One region of the Paenibacillus sp. FSL R7-0331 genome, then DNA from elsewhere that is predicted to be linked to it. Evidence: riboswitches for the same ligand, from Rfam matches in the RefSeq annotation. Region 1 holds a riboswitch; the other holds the start of a gene.
The links. A riboswitch is a leader RNA that binds a small molecule or an ion and turns the genes downstream of it on or off. The one in region 1 is predicted to bind S-adenosylmethionine.
Positions count from the first base shown of each region.

Region 1 (3,486 bases):
CAATACAGCTGCGGACGGGGATGGTTGCAAGCCGGGTTCTGCCAGCCAGGCGGTACTATCGGGTGTAGGACCTGCCATACGGGAGCTTCCCCGCTCTTATACAGAGGGTCAATTGCCAGGAATTGCGGAAGCCGTTCCTTATTGCGGGGGATGTTTAGCTGTTTCCGGTGCATCCTATGAAGAGGACCCGGAGCTTCCCGTCAGGCTGAGTGCTGATCTTCGCGAACAGCAGACAGCCTGGCCGCTGGTGATAGTGACGGATCATGCTGCTGAAGCGGTGCGCACCCAAAGCTCCTTCTTATGGACGGTGTTTACCCGGTTTGATCCGGCCAGGGATATTTATGCTGCTTCAGTAATAAAGCAGCATCAGCTCAGCTACAAGCTGCCGATTGTCATTGATGCGCGTATGAAGCCGGGATATGAACCGGAGCAGACGGCCTGCAGCAGTACACTGGATTTGGTTGACCGCAGCTGGAGCCGTTATTTTCAGCAGTAAAGCTCAGCTGACCGTTCATTAAAGGCTGGAATCATACATTCTTCGTAACTTTAAGGAGGACAAGTCATGCTGCGGATATTACTGGGTGAGCCTCCGCGCCGCAACAGCGGGGTACTGGCTGAAGCGATGGACAACATGGCACAGGTAGCGTCCATGCTGCGCAAGGAAATGAATGACCATGAAGATCATGACCATGAGTACCGCAAGCTGGAGATATGGACACGCGGCCTGATTTCCTCGCTTGATGAGCTGGAGCAGAGCTGCTTCGCCGCAGCTTTTTACCGGAAAAAGGTCGTTGCAGGGTACATGGATGATATGTCGGTGGAGGAGCAGGGGGATTACGCGCGGTATGTTTATTTTTATAAAAACGGCTTTATCCGTGTCTTCTCACTGCTCGACAAGCTGGGAACGGTACTGAACAGCCTGTATGATCTGAACACAAGCCAGAATAAGGCCCATTTCTCCTACTTCACGGTGCTGCGGCAGTTTCAGCTGCTTAAGACGCATAGTCCGCTGGCAGATGAGCTTGAGGACATAAAGAATTCATACCGTGAGCCGCTGCAGAATCTGCGCAAGCGCCGCAACGCCGAGATTCATTACATGAACGCTGAAATGCAGGATGATCTGTGGCAGAGGCATCAAGGGCTTCATGATAAAATAAGGCTGGAGGATGTGGACAGCCATCTGGAGGATCTGAAGCAGGGTGTGGAGATGGTCTGCAAATCCTTATGTGCAGCCTTCCGTTACAGCAATGAGCAGTGGCATAAAAACAAGGCTATGGCTGATAATACTCCAGGACAGGGGCACGTTAAAGCGACAAAATCTTCCTTTGACAAAAAAGCGGAAACTCACTATACTTAGGCTTGCATTATATTCTTATATTCTGCGACAAGTATCGCTCAATAATTTCATATTTTTCTTATCGAGAGCGGCGGAGGGATAGGCCCGATGAAGCCCGGCAACCGATTTGTGTACAGCCCTTTATTTCTGCGCTGCCTGCAAATGTCATGGTGCTAATTCCTACAATGCCGCATGGATGCGGACGTTGGCAGATGAGATGGCATTGTTAACAAACGCACAGGGCCTCTTGCGATCTGCAATGATCGGAAGGGGCTTTTTTGATTAGCATCAGAATAAAGGGGGAACGACGGAAATTGATAGAGCTGAAAGAGTTGACCAAGGTTTACGGAAAGGGCAGTAAGGCCGCAACAGCGCTCTCGGGCTTAAATCTGTCTATCAAAAAAGGTGAGATCTTCGGTGTAATCGGCCATTCCGGTGCCGGTAAAAGTACACTGATACGCTGCATCAACCTGCTGGAGCGCCCGACCGCCGGTGAGGTCTGGGTAGACGGCGTTGAGCTTACCGCTCTCGGCAAGGGGCAGCTGCAGGAGAAACGTCGTAAGATCGGCATGATCTTTCAGCACTTTAATCTGTTATCCTCTGCTACCGTATATGACAATATCGCGTTCCCGCTGAGGCTGGCAGGCACATCAAAGAGCCGGATTGATCAGAAGGTGAAGGAGCTGCTGGTGCTGGTCGGCCTTGAAAACCATGCAGGCAAATTTCCGGCCCAGCTATCCGGCGGACAAAAGCAGCGTGTCGGCGTTGCCCGCGCACTTGCAAGCGATCCGGATGTTCTGCTGTGCGACGAGGCCACCTCGGCGCTGGACCCGCAGACAACAGACTCCATTCTGCGGCTGCTGCTTGATATTAACCGCAAGTTCCACCTGACCATTGTACTGATTACCCATGAGATGCATGTCATCCAGAGCATCTGCGACCGGGTAGCCGTTATTCACGGAGGCGGAATTGTGGAGCAGGGCGAAGTGACAGAGGTATTCCTGAAGCCGAAGCATGAGGTGACCAAGGATTTCATCCGCAGTGAAACACAGCAGGACGGTCCGCTTAGAGCAGCGCTGGAAGCTGGAGGCAGAGGCGATACGAAGGCGGTTAAGATTACTTTTCTGGGGCAAAAAACCTATGAGTCCACCTTATCTGAGATTGTACGCGGAACAGGCGTCAATTTTGCCATTCTGCAGGGTACGATTTCGACCATCAAGGATGTCCCTTACGGCCAGCTGATTGTCCGGTTTGAAGGCGAGCCCGGCGCAATTAACGCTACGATAACTGAACTGGCGGCACAAGGACTTGATGTGGAGGTGATTTCCTGATGGGCGGTCTCAATTTTAATGATATTAATTGGCAGGAAATGGGTGAAGCATCCGGTGCCACATTAAAAATGTTGGCATATTCCGGAATTTTCACAATTATTCTTGGTTTACCGCTCGGAATTGTGTTATATTTATGGGGAAGATCAAATAACAGTATTATCAGGGTTGTTTACTCGGTATTATCACTGGCTGTAAATATCCTCCGCTCGGTTCCATTCCTGATTCTGATGGTGGCCCTGATCCCGCTGAGCAAGACGATTATGGGAACTTCAATCGGGGTACTTGGAACGATTCCGGCGCTGGTTATCGGTGCTGCCCCGTTCTTTGCCAGACTGGTGGAGACCTCACTGCGTGAGGTAGACCGCGGAGTGATTGAAGCGGCGCAGGGCATGGGGGCTTCGACAGGCCAGATTGTTATGCGTGTGCTTTTGCCGGAAGCCCGTCCAGGCTTGCTCGCCGGAGTAACGATTACGCTGGTAACCCTTGTCTCCTACACAGCAATGTCGGGTATGATCGGCGGCGGCGGTCTTGGTGACCTCGCGATCCGCTACGGTTATTACCGTTATGAGAAGGAAGTCATGATTATCTCTGTAGTGCTGATGGTTATACTAGTTCAGCTGCTGCAGATGGCCGGAGACAGGCTGGTCCAATATTTCACCCGGAAATAAGGTAATTCCAAATATAGCCTTATTCATAAACACATTTAGAGGGGGATTTACAGATGAAAAAAGTACTACTGACGTTCTTCAGCTTGACCTTGGTATTGGTGCTGGCAGCTTGCGGCAACAATAACACTGCTAATAACGCTGCAAATTCTGC
Region 1 covers NZ_CP009284.1:5,845,691-5,849,176, reverse strand. The annotation lists gene R70331_RS25360 (UbiD family decarboxylase) at 1-496, shown strand, start outside; gene R70331_RS25355 (Cthe_2314 family HEPN domain-containing protein) at 563-1,357, shown strand; SAM riboswitch class I at 1,413-1,555, shown strand; gene R70331_RS25350 (methionine ABC transporter ATP-binding protein) at 1,651-2,667, shown strand; gene R70331_RS25345 (methionine ABC transporter permease) at 2,667-3,335, shown strand; gene R70331_RS25340 (MetQ/NlpA family ABC transporter substrate-binding protein) at 3,389-3,486, shown strand, end outside.

Region 2 (3,486 bases), 3.3 Mb from region 1:
TCTCATGACGTTCCATGCGCAGTGCCAGCGTCTTCATGCCCTTCATCAGCTGATAGCTGTCATTAGGCGCTAGTACGGCCCCGAGGGAATTGTGCAGAATCGCCATTTCCGCTGACAGCTCGGCACCTTTGGTTACAATCAGCCCGGCAAGCACATCATTGTGGCCGCCTAAGTATTTAGTTGCGCTGTGTACAATAACATCTGCCCCAAGCTCAAGCGGACGCTGGAAGAACGGAGTGAGCAGTGTGTTGTCTACAATGGTCAGCAGCCCGTGATGACGGGCCCATGTACACACTGCTTCAATATCTGTAATCATCATCAGCGGATTGGTCGGTGTCTCGATGAATACTGCCTTTGTCCCGGGACGGCGGGCTGCTTCCAGCCCGTCCAAATCGTTGGTATCCACATAGGAGGCTGTAATGCCGTACTTGGACAGAATCCGTTCCAGCAGACGATAGGTTCCGCCGTACAGGTCGAGGGAAACAACCAGATGATCTCCCTGTCCGAACAAAGCAAACACGGTGGTCAAGGCTGCCATGCCGGAGCTGCAGGCAAAGCCGGCATCGCCGGACTCCAGCTCAGCGGCCGCTGTCTCGAGAACAGAACGGGTCGGGTTTTTGGTGCGGATGTAATCAAAGCCGGTGCTTTGTCCAAGCCGCGGGTGGCGGAATGCCGTTGCATTGTAAATCGGATAATTAACTGCCCCGGTTGCGGGATCTTCCTGTGAGCCTATTTGTGCAAGTCTGCTTTCAATCCTGAGTTTCTCGTCCATCGGTGAGCCTCCTAATGTGGGGTTGAGTGAATGAATTCCTTCTATATATTAGATAATAGGACCAATATCGTAGGGTGTCTCCTGGTACACATAGTAATTGAGCCAGTTGGCGAACAATAAGTTCGCATGGGCACGCCATACGGCTGGCGGTGTACGCTGCGGATCATCCTTAGGATAATAATGCTTCGGCAGCGCGACATCCATTCCTTTTGCAACGTCACGGTCATATTCCCATTTTAGCGAGAACGGGTCATATTCGGAATGTCCGGTAACAAAAATCTGTTTCCCGTCATGTGTCGCCACGAGGTAGACCCCGGCTTCCTCCGATTCAGCCAGAATCTGCAGCTCCGGATTTGCCTCAATGTCTTCACGCGATACATCGGTATGGCGGGAGTGCGGAACATGGAACAATTCGTCAAAGCCGCGCAGCAGCTTAACATTATTATGGCTCACAGTGTGCGGGAACACTCCAAAGCATTTTTCGGCAAGACTGACTTTACGTACACCGAAGTGGTGATACAGGCCCGCCTGTGCAGCCCAACAGATATGCATAGTCGATGTAACATTGTGCTTGCTCCATTCAAAAATCCGCTGCAGCTCTTCCCAGTAATTCACATCCTCGAACTCCAGCTGCTCAACCGGAGCGCCGGTCACAATCAGTCCGTCGAACCGGCGGTTGCTGATCTCGTCAAAGGTTGTATAAAAGCTCTTCAAGTGCTCCGCAGAAGTATTCTTGGAGGTATGGGAGCTGGGATGAAGCAGAACGACATCAACCTGCAGGGGGGAATTACCGATCAGGCGCAGCAGCTGCGTCTCGGTCGTTTCCTTGGTCGGCATCAGATTGAGGATAGCAATCCTGAGCGGACGGATATCCTGATGAAAAGCCTGGCTTTCATCCATTACAAAGATATTTTCTCCGGATAATACTTCTTTCGCCGGTAAACTGTCAGGGATTTTGATTGGCATTGCTGTGTCCACTCCTTAATCGAATTAGTACCTGAGCTTGAACTGATTTCCATGCAAAAATGACCCTTCTCGCACGAGAAAGGTCATATAGGTTCAGTCATATGTGCCTCTCTCATCTGCCAGAATCAACGCCGGGGCTTTCTCCCCTGCATATCTTCCGCAAGAATTAGCACCGTGCGTCTTCACGCCGGTTGCCGGGTTTCATCGGGCTAGTCCCTCCACCTGCTCTTGATAAGATTTAGCTGTATTCAATTTTTTTCTTAAAATTCACTTTAAATCATGAACCTGCTTTTCGTCAAGTCCATACAATGCTGAAGAGCCTTGAAAATGAAAAGAATTTAGCTTGAAAGAGGCATACCCCGGCGTTATACTAGACAAGTGTTTCAAAAGGCACAAATGACGAGGAGCAGAGGTGAGAGAAGAATGGAAGGCGACCCGGGTACGCAGTTAAGCGTGCAAAGTGAGCAACCACACAGGATTAACATCAGCTTGCCGGCGGCGGGAGCACTACTTCTTCATGCTCTCGAGACGTCATCCTGGCCTTAAGCATTGATTGTACTGCCGGCCAAGCTGATTTTTTCCGTGTGCTTTAATTAGCATAACCCTGGAGAAGACCGGGGACATAAGGAGTGAATCAGATGAAAATCCGGCTGGTGAACGCAGGCGTTTTTACCCCGATTGATGACATTGAAGCAACATTGACCGCACCGGCTGAAGGATTCTACTGGATCGATGCTGATGATGAGGACCTGGAGCAGCTCCAGCCCCTGTTTAATCTGCATGATCTTGCCGTAGAGGACTGTCTCAGCGAAGAGGAGCAGCGGCCAAAGATCGAAATTTATGAGAGCCATTATTTTATTGTAGTTAACAGCATCCGGTTTGATGATGAGGAAATCTTCCTCCGGGCGCTTAACGTATTCTTAGGCAGACACTACATCATTACTGTGACTAAACAAAAAATTCATGAGCTTCGCGTCCTGAAGCCCATTCTGTGGGAACAGGAGGTCAGTGCGCCTGACCGCTTCCTCTACCATCTGATTGACATCGTAGTCGATAACTATTTCTCTGTGGGCGACCGGATTGAAGCACGGATTGAGAAGCTTGAGGAAGATATTCTGATGCATACCAAGAAAACGCATCTGAGCGAAATCATTGGTCTGCGCAGTGAAATTCTGTGGCTGAAGAAGATGCTCGGTCCGCAGAAGGAAGTAATCAACACCCTGAACAAAAAGGATCTGCGCCTGATCGATGACCAGCTGCAGAAATACTTCAGTGATATTTATGAAAATGCGGTTAAGATCTCAGAAACCTTTGAGACCTACCGCGACCTGATGGGCAACTTGCGTGAAGCCTACCAGTCCAGTATCGCTAACCGCGCCAATGAAATTATGAGGGTGTTCACTGCAATAACTACAATATTCATGCCGCTGACCGTCATTACCGGGATATACGGAATGAACTTTGACAATATACCCGAGACCCATTCACAATACGGCTATTATGGTGTTATTGCCGTGATGGTCACACTCGGCTGCGGAATGCTCGTGATTTTCCGCAAAAAGGATTGGCTATGAACGATAACGGACGAATACGCTGAGGCGAAGGCTACCGCTACTGCAAAGTATGGGGAACCTTCGCCTTTGCCATTGCTAATAGCTCACAGCTGCTCCGTCTGCCTGAGGCTGCTGTGCCCGCCGGAACCGGATACGGATCAGCCGCAGACGCTCATAGTAGAGATCCAGCCCCTC
Region 2 covers NZ_CP009284.1:2,191,020-2,194,505, reverse strand. The annotation lists gene R70331_RS09005 (aminotransferase class I/II-fold pyridoxal phosphate-dependent enzyme) at 1-772, opposite strand, end outside; gene metA (homoserine O-acetyltransferase MetA) at 821-1,738, opposite strand; SAM riboswitch class I at 1,848-1,976, opposite strand; gene corA (magnesium/cobalt transporter CorA) at 2,377-3,312, shown strand; gene R70331_RS08990 (HRDC domain-containing protein) at 3,388-3,486, opposite strand, start outside.
Region 2: it holds a riboswitch for S-adenosylmethionine, as region 1 does, so the genes downstream of both, metA (homoserine O-acetyltransferase MetA) here and R70331_RS25350 (methionine ABC transporter ATP-binding protein) in region 1, are expected to answer to the same signal.